2 regions of the Aciduricibacillus chroicocephali genome follow, and region 1 is predicted to be linked to the other one. Evidence: a T-box and tRNA genes for the amino acid it is inferred to sense, from the RefSeq annotation. Region 1 holds a T-box; the other holds one or more tRNA genes.
What was found. The T-box of region 1 lies ahead of QR721_RS08560 (valine--tRNA ligase). A T-box ahead of a tRNA ligase gene usually reads a tRNA of that ligase, here a tRNA-Val.
Positions count from the first base shown of each region.

Region 2: it encodes a tRNA-Val, which carries the amino acid that the T-box ahead of QR721_RS08560 (valine--tRNA ligase) is inferred to sense. The anticodon was not compared.

Region 1 is NZ_CP129113.1:1,616,432-1,626,185, forward strand. It holds gene QR721_RS08555 (hypothetical protein) at 1-184, opposite strand, end outside; gene QR721_RS08560 (valine--tRNA ligase) at 408-3,047, opposite strand; T-box leader at 3,114-3,343, opposite strand; gene QR721_RS13935 (hypothetical protein) at 3,551-3,646, shown strand; gene QR721_RS08570 (LysM peptidoglycan-binding domain-containing protein) at 4,650-6,446, opposite strand; gene hemL (glutamate-1-semialdehyde 2,1-aminomutase) at 6,566-7,804, opposite strand; gene hemB (porphobilinogen synthase) at 7,879-8,868, opposite strand; gene QR721_RS08585 (uroporphyrinogen-III synthase) at 8,875-9,642, opposite strand; gene hemC (hydroxymethylbilane synthase) at 9,639-9,754, opposite strand, start outside.
Region 2 is NZ_CP129113.1:950,864-960,617, reverse strand. It holds gene QR721_RS05025 (GntR family transcriptional regulator) at 1-251, opposite strand, end outside; gene QR721_RS05020 (nucleobase:cation symporter-2 family protein) at 550-1,908, shown strand; gene QR721_RS05015 (nucleoside deaminase) at 1,979-2,452, shown strand; gene QR721_RS05010 (ATP-dependent nuclease) at 3,082-4,551, opposite strand; tRNA gene QR721_RS05005 (tRNA-Val) at 5,469-5,541, opposite strand; gene QR721_RS05000 (sensor domain-containing protein) at 5,704-7,833, opposite strand; gene QR721_RS04995 (ABC transporter ATP-binding protein) at 8,131-9,754, shown strand, end outside.

The DNA of each region.
Region 1 (9,754 bases):
TTTCCGGCACTTCGCTAATATAGGCATTTAACCGTCCCTCATTCTCTGACATATAGTTGCTTGCATCCCAAAGAAGGTGCTCGTTCTTCCCTCCCTCCGTCTCATATTTTTTCGTAATCTCCTCTTCTTCAAATTCTTTCAAAAGCCTTGCTGTCTCATTGAGATTAAACAAAAATTTTTCCACATCAATTCCTACTTCTATTCTTTTCTGTTGTTTGTCATGGATGAAGTGATACAAATTCAAACCCAGAGAAATAATTAAAATAAAAATAAGCCTTTTCCGAGAAACCTTCTTCATTGATTCACCAGCTTTTATGTATTATTCATGTTATTTTATCAGTATTTACCAAATGAGGATACAAAAAATCCCACAAGCCTCAATAGAAACTTGCGGGACAGTCAAACTATTATTTCAATTCTTCCAAGCGTGCTTTTACTTTCGCCTGCTTTTCAAGATAATCTTTTTCTTTTTGTTTTTCTTCCTCAACAACCTTCTCAGGAGCTTTTGCGATGAAGCCCTGGTTGCCGAGTTTCTTCTGGACACGTTCTACTTCTTTCGTCCATTTCTCAAGTTCTTTCTCAAGACGAGCAATCTCTTTATCGAAATCAATCAGTCCTTCAAGCGGCAAGAACAATTCAGCACCTGTCACGACAGCGGACATCGCTTTAGCAGGAGCGTCGACAGCTTCGGCAATTTCCAGTTCACTCGTATTACAGAAGCGTTCAAGATAACTACGTTCGCTGTTTAGCTCATCAACGATTGTCGCGTTCTCAGCTTGGATCATCAGCTTGATCTGCTTGGACATTGGTGTATCCACTTCAGAGCGGATATTACGGATTGCCTTGATAATTGAAGTAAGACGTTCCATTTCCGTAACTGCTTGATCATCCTGGAATTCAGGGTTCACTTTTGGCCATTCAGCTACCGTAATAGATTCGCCCTGATGCGGAAGCTGCTGCCAAATTTCCTCTGTGATGAACGGCATGAACGGATGCAACATGCGCATTGTCTGATCCAATGTATGAGCTAGAACAGAACGAGTCATTTTCTTTGCCTTCTCATCGTCACCGTAAAGTGGCAATTTCGCCATCTCGATATACCAGTCACACAAGTCATCCCAGATGAAGTTGTACAAATGGCGGCCTGCTTCACCGAATTCATATTTATCCGTGTTGCGTGTCACTTGCTCAATTGTTTCATTCAAGCGTGTAAGAATCCATTTGTCAGCAAGTGATTTCTCACCGGAAAGATCAATGTCTTCATATGTGAAACCTTCCATGTTCATAAGTGAGAAGCGTGATGCGTTCCACACTTTGTTGGCGAAGTTCCATGTTGATTCAACTTTTTCCCAATGGAAGCGTAAATCCTGACCCGGTGTTGAACCTGTAAGCAGGAAGTAACGCAATGAATCAGCACCATACTTCTCAATGACATCCATCGGGTCGACACCATTTCCAAGGGACTTGGACATTTTGCGTCCTTCTGCATCACGGATAAGACCATGAATCAGAACATCTTTGAAAGGACGCTCGCCAGTGAATTGCTTGGACTGGAAGATCATGCGTGAAACCCAGAAGAAGATAATGTCATAACCTGTTACGAGTACATCTGTCGGGAAGTAGCGCTTGAAGTCCGGTGCTTCTTCATCCGGCCAGCCCATTGTTGAAAACGGCCAAAGTGCGGAAGAGAACCATGTGTCAAGAACATCTTCATCTTGCTTCCAGTTCTCGGCATCAGCTGGTGCTTCCATGCCTACATGGATCTCACCTGTTTCCTTATGATACCAAGCCGGAATGCGGTGCCCCCACCAAAGCTGACGGGAAATACACCAGTCACGGATATTCTCCATCCAGCGCAAATACGTCTTCTCAAAACGATCTGGCACGAAGTTCACTTTGCCTTCCGACTGCTGCATTGCTACAGCTTCGTCAGCAAGCGGCTGCATGTTTACGAACCACTGTGTTGAAAGATAAGGCTCAACGACTGCACCACTGCGTTCTGAATGACCAACTTGATGGACGTGATCTTCAATTTCAAACAGAACGTTCATATCTTGCAAGTCTTTTATGATTTGCTTACGGCATTCGAAACGGTCCAGTCCTTCGTACTTGCCAGCACGTGCGTTCATTGTGCCATCTTCATTCATAACAAGAATGCGCTCAAGATTGTGTCGATTACCAATTTCAAAGTCATTCGGGTCATGTGCAGGTGTAATCTTAACCGCTCCGGAACCAAATTCCATATCGACATAATCATCTGCAACAATCTCAATCTCACGGCCGACGATTGGCAAAATTACCTTTTTGCCGATGAGGTGCTTGTAGCGCTCGTCTTCAGGATGAACGGCAACAGCAGTATCTCCAAGCATTGTCTCTGGTCGAGTCGTTGCAATTTCAATTGTTTCATCAGAATCTTTGATTGGATAGCGCAAATGGTAGAACTTGCCCTGCACTTCTTCATAGATAACTTCAATATCAGAGAGTGCTGTTTTCGTAGCCGGATCCCAGTTAATGATGTATTCACCGCGGTAGATAAGTCCTTTTTCATAAAGGGTTACGAATACTTTGCGTACCGCTTCAGAAAGACCTTCATCCATTGTGAAACGCTCACGTGAATAGTCGAGGCCAAGGCCCATCTTCTCCCATTGCTTGCGGATGAATCCTGCATACTCTTCTTTCCATTCCCAAACAGTATCAAGGAACTTCTCGCGCCCAAGGTCGTAGCGGCTCTTGCCTTCTTCGCGTAGTTTTGCCTCAACTTTTGCCTGTGTCGCAATACCGGCATGGTCCATTCCCGGAAGCCAGAGGACGTCGTAGCCCTGCATACGCTTCATACGTGAAATCGTATCTTGCATTGTCGTATCCCAGGCATGTCCCAAATGGAGCTTTCCTGTAACGTTCGGCGGCGGAATGACAATTGTGAACGGTTCTTTGTCAAGATCCTGCCCTGCTTCAAAGAACTTGCCATCTAGCCAGAATTGATAACGGTTTTCTTCAACTTCCCCCGGATTGTACTTCGGAGGCAGTGATGTCTGTTTTTCTTCCATGGTAGTGCTCCCTTCCTAATGCGATGCATGACACCCCGGCAAAATAAAAAATCCTTCTCATCCCCAAAAAAGGACGAAAAGGATTCCGCGGTTCCACCTTTATTTACAGGCATAAAAATGCCGGTACACTCATGCAAGTTGTAACGGAACTTCTCCGGTCTGCCCCTACTGAATCAAGTTCAGGGCATCTGCTCGGCGGGCGACTTTCTGGAAATCCAGCTGAAGAACTCTCAGTCAAGGCTCTTCTCCCTGTGAAACTGCAACGATCCATACTACTCCCGCTTCCATGCATTTATCGCTTTGGTCTGCCTGTATTTTACCGTAACTCTCTGGTAAAAAGCAAGCTGCATTCACAAAGTCCAGGAACTCAAGCATAAAATGAAAAAAACAGATGAAAGCAGGTGGTCATCATATCACGACAATACCGTTACAAATTGCCGCCATGGGCGTTTACATGCCTATGTGTCATTGAGCGTGCGGTCGTTCCGATCCTCATCTTCCAGGTGTTCCGTACGCTCTTCCTGCCCACTACGTTCGACATTCTCTTGCTTGGCTTCATCACTGGTCTCTTCTTCGCGTTCTACTTGCGCTGGATTTGACAAGTCATCATTGCTGCTTTGCCATTCTTGGACAAAATTAAGCCCAAACATCATGACACGGAAATGTGCATTTAACCCTTCCACTGCTTCAAGCATGGAAACGGCTGAAGGATTTGCATCAAACCGGCGAACCCAGTTTAAATAAGGCATAGGGTCCAGAAGGCAAATCGATAGATGGCATCTTTCAAGGTCAGACAATTCATTTGCCGCTTCATATTCCCGATATGCCGCAATGTACTGGTCGCGTCTCATGAAGCACTCTGTCTTCATCAGCTCACTGCGGAAAAAATGATGCAGATCATCTGTCGCGTTGCCGCTCCGAGCGTTCTCCCAGTTAACAAATAAAGGTGTCGTTCCATTCAAAAAGTGCTCACTTGATAGCCGGCCATGCACAACACTCGTATGCCAATCGCCTTGTTCAATTAAACTTGAGAGCTGTTCAAGCTGCTTAATATGTTCGGCGCAAACTCTGTCTGCTTCCATATACTGCGTACAGAAGCTGAGTTCAAAAGGAGACATATAATGTCTTGTTTCGCATTTCTCAATGTGCTTTAAGAGCTGATTACGCAGCGTACCGATATTTTTCTTACATGTATTCACGGATCCCAGCCATGCCTCAGCTTTCGGCATGGCTGGCTCTTTTGTTTTCCGATGGATATGACCAATCGTCTTCAGCAATTGATCGGGCTTAGGATAGCTCGCATCAATCCAGGGCATTAGATAATAGACGTCTTCATTCATGCTTACAGAAGGAAATCCGTCTAAAGTCATATAGACTGGAAGCACGCCGCGCATTGTACCGATTGCAGCTTCATTGTGCAAACCTTGCCACAATGATTCGTCACGGATGGATGCCGTCCTTTTTTTCAAAGCATAGCTTCTGCTGCCGCATGTCGCTTTGAACAGGCGGCTTGTAATTTGCTCCATTTCGTTTGCTTCCAGACCATATCTTAAAAGTAGTTCCCTCTCCATATCCATTTCGCTTCACCTCGCAAAACTGCTTCTACGCATTTGCCTCGCGGGGAACAGGGATGTAAATAAGCTGTCCGGCGCCAAGGTTCTCGTTATCTAAACGGTTATGCTGCAACAAGCGAGAAACCGGAATTTCGTATCTTTCGGCAATAGACTCTATTGTATCCTTCTCCTGGACAATGTATAGACGCATTCTCGTAAAGCCTTCTTCATTATCTCTTCCGAACAGATCTGTCAAATTACCAAGATCCGCACCTTCTTCATCTGGCTTTTGAGCGTGGATTCCAGTTTCAGTACGCTGCTTCTTGTACACAGGAGACTCTTGTTGTTCTGACTCTTCTTGTTCCGACTCTGCTTGCTCTGGTCGATTTACTGCCTCAGAAGACTCATCAGCATCAGCTGAAGGCGTGCTTTCTTGTTCGACAGCTGACTCTTGATTTGCTTCCGGTTGCTGTTGCTGTTCAATGCGTCCCTGAACAGCTGGAGCTTCTTTAACATCCTCTGCCTCGCCGACTGGTTCAGACGCTGATATTTTTACTTCATCCGATTCTGTTTGTTCTTCTTGTCTTGGTTGCTCTTCTGCAGAAGGTGCCTGATTTTCAGTCTCTGCTTCTGTTTGCAGTTCAGAAGGCTCTTGATCTCTTGCTTCTGCTTGCTCTTCTTGTTTCCGCGCCTCGGCCTGATCTCTAGCTGCTGTAAAAGCAAGTTCCTGTGATGTTGATTCCGCTTCAGACAAATTTTGATCATTCTCTACTGCACTAGGGGCTTCTTCCTGTTGTGGCTTTGCCTCCTCTGCAGAAGGTTCCGAGTCCAATCTCACTTCTTCTCGTTCAACCTTTTCAGCTTTACTGTTTAGATTCAATGCAGGTTCCTGCTCTTCTTCTGCTTGTTGTTCGGAGCGGGCAAGTTCACAGCTTTCTTCGCTTAGAGATGCTTGATCGTTCTCTTCCGGAGTAGAGTTATTAGATAGCTCTAAACGGTGTTCAGAAGCTTCACTAGCAAGTTCCGTTTCACAGTTATTAGATTGTTTCGCTTCATCAGTTTGTTCGGAGTTCTCTGCGGAGTACCGGTCTGTAGAATTCGCTGGCTCGGACTGCTTTGCATTTTGTTTAGGTATTTCTTGTTCCGGAGTTAAAAAAGCTGACTGCAACGTATTTGATTGATTGTCCGCCAATGCCTCTGGCTCTTCATCTCTTCTAGATGCAGATGGCTCGATCTCTTCTGCCTCCGGGATAATATCAAAATCAAACTGTGGCAGCTGGTCGCTGAAAGTCGCGAGCTTGCCCATCAACTCTTCAAGCGCATCTGCTCCAATATCCTCCGCTCCAAAGAACGGCAATGGCAAATCTTTTTCTTCTGTCAAGAGTTCTGGTTCAGAGCGTTGCTCTTCCGGAAGAATTCCCCTGATTTCGATTGAAGCAAGTAAATTCAAGCGATCATTTGAAGGGAAATCATAGTCAAAAGTTGTTACTTGTACTTTGATTTCGTTCAAATCTTCCACTCTATCATGGGGGATGGAAATTTCAATTGGAAAATGATGCAGGAATGTAAGCTCTCCATCTTCTGTCTCACTCACTTCCTCTACACGCCGTATTGCCTGATCGTCCTCTTCCTCGTCGATAGGTACATAATCGGCATGACCATTCTCCCCGCGGCGGTATTCTCCTTTCAATTCTATGACACCGCGCAGCTGAACATATTCTGCTGGAGAATGGACGGAGATAATCGGCTCAAGAGAAATGCTGACCATCTCGCCGACTTCCTCTCCGCTCCGGAAATACAAGGATTCATTTAAATCAAAGCTGAATGCAGCTTGGTCTCTACTCATAAAAATCGCCCCGTTCCATAAAGATATTTCATTCTGCACCCCCATTCTATTCACTGGTAAAATAGTTTATGACATAAAAAAGAGCCATTCCTATATGTGGAATGGCTCTTTCAGCATAACTATTTTTTCAATTTCGCAAAAGTGCGGTCAATCGCTTCTACTGTCTTTTCGATATCTTCATCTGTGTGAGCTGTTGAGAGGAACAGACCTTCAAATTGTGATGGTGGCAGGAAGATCCCTTCTTCTGCCATCGCACGATAATAGGAACTGAACCGCTCCAAATCAGAAGTGCTTGCTGTTGCAAAATCAACAACATCCTGATGTGTGAAGAAGACTCCGAACATTGAACCGGCACGGTTGATTTGCAATGGAATGTCATATTTTTCGGAAGCGACACGGAATCCTTCAGCGAGGCGATCGACTTTTTTGTTAATCTCCTCATATGTTTCCGGTGTCAAAGCTTTCAATGTTTCATACCCTGCAGTCATCGCGAGCGGGTTTCCTGAAAGTGTACCCGCCTGATAAATATCGCCTGCTGGTGCAATTCGTTCCATGATTTCACGTTTACCACCATAAGCACCTACAGGAAGACCTCCGCCAATTACTTTACCGAGGCATGTCAGATCAGGTGTGACACCAAAGTAACCCTGTGCACAATTGTAACCGACACGGAAGCCAGTCATCACTTCATCAAAGATTAGCAATGTTCCGTTCTGCTCAGTGATTGTACGCAACTCTTGAAGGAAATCATTGCGTTGCGGCACGACGCCCATATTACCTGCTACAGGTTCAACGATAACACCAGCAATGTCATCTCCGAACTGCTTGAAAGCTTCACGAACGCTGTCCATATCGTTATATGGAACTGTGATCGTATTTTTCGCAATACCTTCTGGCACACCAGGACTGTCAGGAAGGCCTAGTGTAGCAACACCGGAACCTGCCTTGATCAGCAAGGAGTCACCATGACCGTGGTAGCAGCCTTCAAATTTCAAAATGAGATTGCGTCCTGTGTAACCACGCGCAAGACGGAGAACACTCATCGTAGCTTCTGTTCCTGAATTGACCATACGAACCATTTCCACAGAAGGGACACGGTCGATGACAAGCTTCGCCAGTTCGTTCTCAAGCAATGTTGGCGCACCAAAACTTGTCCCTTTTTCAGCTGCTTTTTTCAAAGCTTCAACAACATGATCAGCTGCATGGCCCAAAATGAGCGGACCCCAGCTAAGTACATAGTCAATATATTCATTGCCATCGATATCACGGATATGCGAACCTTTACCACTTTCCATGAAAATCGGATCCATGCCAACAGAACGGAATGCGCGTACAGGCGAGTTCACTCCGCCTGGCATGAGATCAACAGCCTCTTTGTATGCGTCAATAGATTGATTGAACTGTTTCAAAAGACTTCACCTCGGGACAGTTTTTAGTTATTTTCTTCCTGCAGCCATTTCGCCGCATCTTTCGCATGGTAAGTGATGATCATATTGGCACCTGCTCGCTTCATCGATAGAAGTGTCTCAAGGACAACACGTTTTTCATCGATCCAGCCATTCAGTGCAGCAGCTTTGACCATCGCATATTCGCCGCTCACATTATAGGCGACAAGCGGGACATTGCTCATATTGCGCACTTCACGCATGACATCAAGATAAACAAGTGAAGGCTTTACGATTAGCATGTCCGCACCTTCAGCAAGGTCTGTCTCAGCCTCTTTCAATGCTTCCAGGCGGTTCGCCGGGTCCATCTGATAAGTCTTGCGATCACCGAATTGTGGTGTAGAATCTGCTGCATCGCGGAAAGGACCGTAGTATGCCGATGCGTATTTCACTGCATAAGACATAATTGGAATCTCTTTAAAACCAGCTTCATCAAGTGCAGCACGGATCACTTTTACAAATCCGTCCATCATATTGGAAGGTGCGATAATATCTGCTCCTGCCTTTGCCTGGGAAACGGCTGTTTTCGCAAGCAGTTCAAGGGACTCGTCGTTTTCAACATCGCCATCGTGCACGACACCGCAATGGCCATGTGAAGTATATTCGCACAAGCATGTATCAGCTACAACGAGCAACTCAGGATCAACTTCCTTCGCTTTGCGTGTTGCCCGCTGAATAATACCTTCGTCGGAAAACGCACCGGAACCTTGCTCATCTTTCTCATTCGGCACACCAAAGAAAATGACAGAGCGAATTCCTAGTGCCTTCACTTCCTGAAGCTCTTTTTCCAGAAGGTCAAGTGTAATTTGGAAAACACCCGGCATGGAAGATACTTCGTTTTTCGTATTTTCACCTTCCAAAATGAATATCGGATAGATGAAGTCTGTTGCATGCAAATGTGTTTCTCTTACTAAGTCTCGCATCGCAGCAGATGAACGCAATCTGCGGTGTCTTCTGAATTTCATATCTTCTGCCATCGTTCATCAATCCTTTCCTGTAACAGCATGCCCCATCACGGAAACCATGCCTTCTATTGTAAACTCATCCGGTACGATGATATCGGCAAATCCACATGATTCTGCTTTCTCAGCAGTTGTCGTACCAATGCAGCAAATACTCGTATCTAAAAGATGAGGCAGCCCACCAAGGTCTATAAATGCTTCAATTGTAGATGGGCTAGTAAATGTGATAAACGCAAACTCATTTTCATCTAGTGTTTCGGTCAGTTTGCTGCCAATACTTTTATTATAAACAGTTTCATATACTTCAAGCGAATCAAACGCAATATTCTCGCGGCCGAACAGATGTGGCAGCACATCGCGGGAGCGTGACCCGCGGACGAGCAGGATTGTACCTGGACGTGGATGTTTACGGAGAAATTCATGACCCATCGTTTCTGCATCATATACTGACGGGATGAAATCAGCGTGTTTGCCATGCTCTTTTAATGCGTTCTCAGTTTTGTGACCGACAACGCCAATTTTCGCTGATGCGAATCGGTTCGCCGGTATTTTCAACGCCTCAAGTTGTCTAAAAAAGCAATCAACCCCATTTGCACTCGTAAATAAAATCCAGCTGTACGAATCAAGTCTTTGCCAAATCGGCAAATTTTCTGCACGCTGTGAGCAATTTATTTCAAGAAGGGGTAGCTCAACCGGAATGCCACCGGCCAAAGCAATTTGCCTGGAAAAAGCCTTTGCCTGGGATGCCTCTCTCGTCACAAGAATCTTCTTGCCTTGGAGAGGTTTCATTGGCTCTCATTCTCCGCTTTTACGCGCTCTACAATATCTTTTGCTCCTCGAGCGATGAGTTTATCTGCAGCAATCTTACCAGCTTCCTGCGGCGTGGCGGCGCGTACTGTCT
Region 2 (9,754 bases), 670 kb from region 1:
CTAAAGTTGACTTGGATTTGTATCGCCTCTGTATTGACAAATGTACCTTTGCCTTGTTTCCTAAAGATTGTCCCCTCTGCTGCCAATTGTGCCAATGCACTCCTAACAGTAATTCTGCTGACCCCCAATCGTTTAGCTAATTCTTCCTCCCTAGGTAGTTTATTTGATTTCCCAAGATCAAGTGAATGAATATACTCCATAATGGCTTTCTCAGTGGCAACAGCTAAGTCAATTGGTTTTATTTTTTTCATTTAGAACTACCTCCTTTGTCAAAATTAGGTTCTCTTGTGAAACAAGTTGTTAATTCAATTAATTGTATTTAGTTTAATCATATTACTCTATAAATATTTCGCTTTAATTGGTATAGAACCCTGTTAAATTACTTTACTCCTTATATATAAAGAAAATCATATAATACGGGGGTTGAAATCTGGTTTATACCTTATTTGTTTCTTGTGGGCATTAAATTATGTGTCATTTATCCCCTTGCTAATCATACCTTGTAACAGGTAATACCTTTTACCAAAATCAAAACGAGGGGTGATGAGCTTGGGAAAGAATAATTTGAATAAGAAAGATGTGATTAATGAAAAATTACCAGTACAAACCTTGGGTATATTGGGTTTCCAACATGTTCTTGTAATGTATTCCGGAGCGGTAATAGTACCGTTAATACTTGGTGCTGCAATTAACCTGTCAGCAGCTGATATTGCGTTTCTAATATCAGCAGATCTATTTACTTGCGGGATTGCAACCTTACTGCAAGTTGTTGGTTTTGGAAAATTTATCGGGATTCGATTACCAATTATAATGGGTGCTGCTGTAATTACACTGCCTGCCATGATTATGGTTGCTGGTAGCGAAGGGCTTCCTGCTATGTATGGAGCTATCCTGATCTCAGGTACCTTTATATTCTTCCTTTCATTCTTCGTAGTAAAGCTTATAAAGTTTTTTCCAAAACTTGTTAGCGGTTGCCTTGTTACAATTGTAGGTTTATCACTAACTCCAATCGCATTACAAGATATGGCTGGCGGCCAGGGGTCCCCTTCTTTTGGAGAGCCGAAAAACTACTTACTAGCCACCTTTGTATTATTGATCATTCTCCTTGTTAATAAGTTCTTTAAAGGTTTCTTTAAAGCCATAGCAATTCTGATAGGGCTTATCGTTGGGACGATTATTGGCGGCTTTATGGGAATGGTTGATTTAACAGCTGTAGGTGACTCCCCTTGGTTCAGGGTTATTACCCCCTTCTACTTTGGGATGCCTAAATTTACGTTAACAGGCGCTTTAACTATGAGTATATTTGCAACTGTAGCCATAGTAGAATCTGTAGGTATGTATAGACTTGTAGAAGATTTATGTGAGACAAAGATTAGTACGAAAGATATTTCTAAAGGGGTTCGCGCTGAAGGAATTGCCCAAGTACTAGGGGCGGTTTTTAATGGATTTCCTTATGTAACCTTCTCAGAAAATGCAGGTATCATGACGATTACGGGAGTGAGAAGTCGTTACGTCGTAATTTCAGCATCATTGTTCCTAATTATACTAGGCGTTATCCCTAAGTTTTCAGCTTTGGCCACTATTGTACCTTCCCCTGTACTTGGAGGAGCGATGCTTGCATTGTTTGGAATGATCGGAGCTACAGGTGTAAAAATGATTGGTGAAGTTGATTTGTCTAATACTAATAATTTACTAGTTGTAGCTTGTAGTATTGGTTCAGGTCTCGGAGTTGAAGCAGTACCAGGATTATTCAGTAAAATGCCTGAAATTATAGAGACACTATTGGGAAATGGAATTTTCACAGGTACATTTATAGCAATTCTCCTTAATTTGCTATTCAATTACCGTGAAATATTCTCGAAGTCCTTTCCCACAAATTCCAAAATAGTTCAGAGTACAGATTCATAAAATCTCAATTTTTCGGCTTTAAATAAAGGTATTACCTAATACTAATATTTTTGAGAAAGGGAGTAATAGTATGAATAATCACTTACAGCTTTTGGAGCGCTGTGTTGAGTTATCTAAACAAGCAAGAAAAAATGGTAATACACCATTTGGTGCACTTATTACAGGACCAAGTGGCGAAGTAATTATAGAACAGGAAAATATAGAGATCACAGAATCCAACTGTGCCGGGCATGCAGAAACACAAGCGATGATTCAGGCCTCTAAGAAATACGATAAACAATTTTTAAATAAATGCACACTATACTCAACTGCAGAGCCATGTGCAATGTGTGCTGGTTCAGCTTATTGGGGTAATATTGGCAAAATAGTATACGGTATTACTGAAAAACGATTACTAGAATTGACGGGTAATAATGTGCAAAATCCAACCTTTGATTTACCATGCCGCGAAGTTTTTGCAAGAGGACAAAAGAAAATAGAGGTTTTAGGTCCATTTCCTGAAATTGAAGAGCTTGTCATTGAAGCACATAAAGGATTCTGGTGATTTTCGGTAAATAGTTACGAATAACGCTAATTATGTATGTGGGCAAAACTGATATAGGTCAAATACAATATGATCAAAGTTCACAACTTTAGAGTAAAATATAGATGTAATACTACACTCCCCCTCTGTCACGGATTTTAATTTTAGTGACAGGGGGCTTTCAAAGTCAATGCCCTTATTTTCAAAAGTCTTATTGAGATACTCACAGATATATTTTCAATTCAAATAACAATTGCGCTGTAAATATAGAGAAGGGTGTATTAAATCAATACCGTTATTGAAATCGAAACACCTCAATCACATTTTAATAGAAAAATCAATACGCTAGGAAACAGAAAAAGAACCCAAACTCCTTAATACTAAAGGAATTTAGGCTCTTCTCACTCGATGATTCCTACTTGGCTCGAACCAGCGACCTCTACCCTGTCAAAGGCGTGACGTCAATTATCGTTAGTGTTTTATTGTTACCGACAATAGCTGCAAGTCCTTTTGCAACAAGGGATTTGTGGCTTTTATTGTTGAGTTGTAATTTTAAATGTTAGTTTGTTATTTAGCGTTTCATATATTAATGCCCACGATGATGCCAGTATTATTTGAGCTTGTTTAAATAAAAATTACTTCAACCTTTTTTAAAATTGATCGTATAATAGCTCAAATTCCTTTACAGTAGAATGAAAGTCTTCATCGTTTAGTTCTTCTAGATTCCTTTTAATAAATTTCACAAAAGACTGCCCTTTAAATATATAAGAACTGTCTCCCTCTCCTATTCTTTCGACTTCTGAAAACTTGTCGAAGCTTTCTATTTTTCCAATATAACCATTTAATTTTTCCTCTGCGTTTTCGCCCAAGTTTTTTGTAATTACACTACGCTGAAGCTCTATAAATTTGCTTATAACTATTTTAATAAAATCTTTAGGGAAAAGATCTTCCAATTCACCTTTAATAGTATCGTTAGGTTGCATAAATATTCTAGACTTGTTAACAAAGGTATTTTTCCTAATATCTTCTGCTATCTTAATACCCTTAGAATCGTTATCAAGAATAATTATTAGGTCCTTATTTAATACCTGTTTTAAAGCTATGATATTCTGAAGCGCATTATCAGCGCCTTCAATAGTATAAAAGGTGAAGTCAGACTTGTTTTTATTTAGTCTATCATATATGTAGGAGTGTAGAATGACTTCACTCATCCCTTCTACAGCAACAATATTCTTATTCAGGAACAAAGTATCACTCAAATCCAGACCTAGTACATCTCTAATTTTTTTAAAGTTTTCCAAGCCGAGATTCTTATTGTCAACATAGGATCCAGTGTTCTTATCTCTATCAATATAATTTACAGCATCTAAATCTAAATCCTTCATAAAAATTGTGGAATGTGAAGAGATTATAACTTGATGATCTTCACTAAAGCTTTTTAGTAATTCAAGCATTTTCTTTTGTGACTTAACATGTAAGTTTCCTTCTGGTTCGTCAATTAACAGTATATAGTGACTTATTTTCTTCTTAATCTTAAATAAATTTATTAAACAAATTAATAATGCCACTCTTTGAACACCAGTACTTTTATTTTCCAACTCCGAGGTATCAGCATACTCATCAATTACGTAAATCGAGTCTTCTTTGAAATATATTGAATTACCCATCCCCATAACTTCACTAAAGTCTATGTTAATTTGAGTATCAAGTATAGTTTTGCTGTTCTTATCTAAATTATTGTACTCCTCAAAAACGAGTTTTATAAAATCACTATACTCTTTTTGAATATCAATAAATATTAAATGCCAATCACCCAACTTATTTAAGAAATCATTAAAACTTACTTTTGAACCAGCGTAATAAGCTTCATTATTCTTCATGTAATTACCTTGGGATGTTTCAATGACAAATTCTGGTGCCATTTGATTAGTATTATTAATTTTCGAATAATCACTTTGAGAAAATTTACAGTCATCTACAAAGATGCGTTGTAGAAGCTTTAAAATATTTGATTTACCCGTGTTATTTTTCCCAATGATTAGATTAAATCCTGGTTTGAATTCAATTTTGACATTCTTCAAAGACCTGAAATTTTGTGCCTTCATAGATTTTATATACATCTTTGCCTCCGTTACATTTGATTCTTTCCGTTAACGAAAATTTAATATTGCATTTTTCTTATTAAAAGGTTTTGTTTATTTTAAAAAGAATAAATCCCTTTTGAGTCAGAGCTACCACCTCTGTCAAAACGCTTTCGTTTCAGTAGTTCGACATGAAAAATTACTTAAAAGCATAACCGTGGGAACGCCCTTAAATCACGATAAATAACAGATAAGGTTAGTTGAGCCAATGCAGAAAATCAACGTAGCAATCATTAGGCAAGGTCTTTACTGCTGTTTTCAGACTGAATTGCTAGTCTTAGAGAAGTGGGAACGACTTCTTGCAGTAAAAGTACGGAAGTGTTTCGATTGGCTAAGGTCAATGATGCTTATCATTATGTATGTGGGCGAAACTGCATATGCTTATTTAAGCTAATGATAAGTTGAAGAAACTCAGGTATAAAACAGCAGCATCATCGAGGTTCCCAGCTTTGCACTTAAGCATATATTCCAAACCGCCAATCAGTGATTGTAAATTATACAAAATTACCATAAATGATAAAAATTACATAACTGTGAATATAATAAACATTATAGCATTTCGCATCTTGTTCCGTATAACAAAGTATCTATTTAGGTACTCTAGGGTTCCGAATCCTCTTGAACTAAAGAATTTACAGCTTTTATTATGGATTTGTAACTTTGAGGATTTATTATTATTGGCTTTTCGTTTCATATTCTTGCCGTATAATTGCTTAACTACTAGAGTATGCAGCAACTAGCTCGGCTCCGATTGGATAGTATTTTATTTAGAGAATAGCATCCGTTAAACAAATCATGCCACGCCCCGCTTACAATATTATAAAACACTATAAATGGAAACAGAAAAAGAGCTCAAACCCCTTACAAATAAAGGATTTCAAGCTCTTCTCACTCGATGATTCCTACTGGGCTCGAACCAGCGACCTCTACCCTGTCAAGGTAGCGCTCTCCCAGCTGAGCTAAGGAATCGCATGGGATATGTATTACAGTTAATAATATACATGAGATTTAAAATGAAGTCAACAATTCTTTAATATATTTAGCTATTCATTTCATATTTAAATTAAGTACCGAATTTCCCCAGAATCTTAACCAAAATAGGAAATCCGGTACTCTTATTACTTACTTAATTTAATCCGAGTCTGGTCCAGCACCTTTCAAATAGCTTTCAAAGTCTTCACTAGGGAGTGGTTTACTGAAGAAGTAGCCTTGCCCCTGAGCACAACCATCTTCCAATAGAACCCCAAGCTGGTCACTGCTTTCAATCCCCTCTGCAATAACTCCGATTCCAAGTGTTTTGGCGACAGCAAGAACCGCTTGAACGATTGCCTGGCTTTCTTTGTTCTGATCGATGTCTTGGATAAATGAAGCATCTATTTTCAAAGTATCTACCGGCAGATTTTTAATATAGCTGAACGAGCTGTATCCGGTTCCAAAGTCATCAATGGAAATTTGAATGCCGAGGTCTCTCAGCTCTTGTAATACGCCGGAAGCATGGTCCACATTGGTAAAAATACTCTCAGTCACTTCCAGTTCGAGCCATTTAGGATTCATCCCTGTATCGGCAAGGACATCCTTTATCCTCTGAACAATAGCTGGATGCATGACCTGGTATGGTGAAAGGTTTACGGAAACGACTATCGGTTCGTAGCCTTTGTCCTGCCATTTCTTATTCTGTTCGCAGCTGTGTCTAAGAACCCATTCCCCGAGCTTCATAATCAGACCACAATCTTCGGCAAGCGGTATGAACTTGTTCGGTGGAATAAGACCGAGCTCCGGGTGCTTCCAGCGAACGAGCGCTTCCATACCGATCAATTTATTTGAAGCCAAATCCATCTTAGGCTGATAATCAATATGGAATTGATCATGCTCAATTGCTTTTTGCATTTCATTTTCCATCAGAATAATTTCAAGTGACTTGCGCTCCATCTTCTCATCAAATATTGCATATCCATTTCGTCCGCGTTCTTTAACTGTATACAATGCTGTATCAGCTTTTTTCAGTAAATCATCTGCATCTATACTATGTTCGGGATATAGAGCGATTCCCATGCTGCAGGACGGTGTATAGCGCTGGCCATCAATCTCTAATGGTTTCTGAAAATCACTGTGGATGCGTTTCGCCATCTGATGCAAGACAGTCAGGCTTGGCACATCACGTAACAGTACTGTGAACTCATCTCCACCGAATCGGGCTACGACGTCCGAATCACGAATTGATTTTTTCATTCTGGCAGCCACTTCCGCCAGCAGATAATCTCCATTCTCATGTCCCCAAGAGTCGTTAATATGCTTGAAATTATCAAGGTCGATGAATACGACCGCAAATTTCGTATGGGACTCATTTGCCTCATGGACTTCTTTTCTTAAAGTATTCATGTACATACGTCTATTTGGAAGGTCTGTAAGCGTGTCATGATATGCGAGGTGATAGATCATCTTTTCTGAGTTTTTACGCTCTGTCACATCTCGCATAATAAGAACAAAATCTCTTATTCCTTCCTCTGTTTTTACAGGGTTAATTCTCGTATCCATGACATGATAAATATTGCTGCTTGATTTAATTCGAATCTCAATGTGAGAAGTTTTTTTCTTCATTGCGGCGAGCAGGATTAGCTCTGCACATAACATCTTGTGATCTTCTTCATGAATCCAATCAAGGAGATTCCCAGTCAAATCATTGGCAACTCTTGTACCGAGCAGTTCACCATGCGAAGGGGACAAATAACGAATATTTCCTTCTTTATCGATGACAGAAATCAGATCTCCGGAATTCTCAGTAATGAGCCTGTATTTCTCTTCACTCTCCCGAATTTTCTCTTCCATTTCCTTACGCTTGGTTATATCATTGCGAATTGCAACATACTGATAAGGTTTTCCTTTCTCATTCAAGTAAGGAACTATCGTTGTATCCACCCAATAAAGCGTTCCATCTTTCGCCCTGTTTCTAATTTCCCCTCTCCATATATGACCCTTTCCAATTGTTGCCCACATCTCTTTAAAGAAGCCTTTTTCGTGATAACCGGAATTGACAAGGCTATGATCCTTTCCAAGAAGTTCATCACGTTTGTATTTAGATATCTTGCAGAAATGATCGTTTACATACTTAATTCTGCCTCGCTGATCTGTAATTGCAACAATAGAAGACTGATCCAGTGCATATTTAATATCTTGCAAATCTTTAAGCAGACTCTGTATCGATTGTTCACTCTCTTTTTGATGTTGCAATCCTTGTACGTCGGTGTCAGATGTTGTGCTCAATTTTGCAACCCCCCTGAGATTCCTCGCCGAATCCGAAACATCATGCAAATGACAGGAATGGCGCCGAGCCAGGCCCTGACCTGTACAATCTATGAAGCTCCGCCATTTCTGCGGAGAAAGTCGTTTATTTTTATCTATAATTAAATAGTATTTCCTTCCAGTTATCACGTCAATGAAAAATTACCTAAAATAGGATACGTTTTTATTAATTAAGTCATAAGATTTTTGAACAATCAAAAATGCAAGTATAATAGGAAGATAAATTAGTTTGAATTCATGAAGGGATTGCATTGCAACATGAAATTGATTCTTACTTACTTAAAACCATACCGCCTGCCTGCTTTGCTTGCTCTTATTCTCACCATTGCGGAAATGGGAATCGACCTTGTTCTCCCTGTAATGCTCGCAAAGATGATTAATGAAGGTGTCCTGCACCAGGATTTGTCCATTGTCATGTATTGGGGGACGATCATGATTGGCATATCCCTTATAGCATTTCTAGCAGGACTTGCTAATTCTTTTTATGGCTCTTTCGCCGCCATTCGTTTCAGCTCTGATTTACGAACAGACCTTTTTAATAAAGTCCAAAATTTTTCATATAGGAATATGGCACGTTTCCCTGCGTCTGCTCTTGTCACAAGGTTCACCAATGATATCCGGCAAATTCAAAATACATTGTTCATGGGCATGCGAATCATGGCAAAGGCTCCTCTGACAATAATCGGTTCAATCATTATGGCCTTTCTATTAGATGCAAAAATTGCTGTTGTTTTCTTAATTACAGTCCCAGCCGCTCTCATTTTTCTATTTTGGGTACTAAAAAAAGCTGGAGAACGCTTCAATACTGTTCAGGAAAATGTCGATGAAGTGAACCAGGTCATGCAGGAGAATTTATCCGGTATGAAGTTGATTAGAGCTTTCGTACGCAGAAAGCATGAAGAAAAGCGCTTTAAAGCGGCAAATAGAAAACTTGCAGATGAAACAAGGAATACTTTTCGGTTTGTTGAGGCTTCAATGCCTCTTCTGCTCGTTATCATGAATGCCACATTACTATTTATTCTTTGGTTCGGGCATCGTGAGTCAGTTGCTGGCAATTCTTCAATCGGAGATGTCGTAGCAATCATCAATTATGCATTGCGAATTTCAATTATGGTCTCCACTTTCACCTTCATTACACTTGCAATTTCCCGGGCTAAAGCTTCAGTGAACAGAGTAGATGCTGTTCTGTCAGCAGATGACCAGAAACCGTTAATAGCTGGGCTATCCAAAAAAATCCCTCTTACTGGCTCAATTGAGTTTAATGATGTCTCCTTTGCATACCCGGACAAACCGCAAAAAGTCTTGAACCGCATTTCTTTTAAGATAAAAACTGGTGAACGGATCGCCATTATGGGTACGACTGGAACTGGTAAAACAACTTTATTCGAACTGATTCCCCGCCTATTTGACCCGGATGAAGGTGTTATCTCGATTGATGGAAGTCCGGTAACAGAATATGATCTGACACATTTGCGTAAATCAATCGGCTTTGTTCCTCAGGAAGCGATGCTCTTCAGTGGAACAATTCGCGAGAACATCCTTTTTGGTAAAGAGAATGCTACAGATGAAGAAATGGAACAGGCAGCAAAAGACGCTCAGATTCATGACTTGATCTCTAACCTCGAATCTGGCTATGAAACCGTTATTGGGCAGCGTGGGGTGAATCTTTCCGGTGGACAGAAGCAGCGTATCTCCATTGCCAGAGCTCTGATTGCCAAGCCTCTCATTCTTATGCTTGATGATAGTACAAGCGCTCTTGATACCACTACAGAATCCAAATTGCTAAAAGCTCTGGATAAGTATGAATGTACGACTTTATTGATCACCCAAAAAATTCGAACAGCCAAAAATGCGGATCGTGTCATGCTGCTTGATGGCGGAA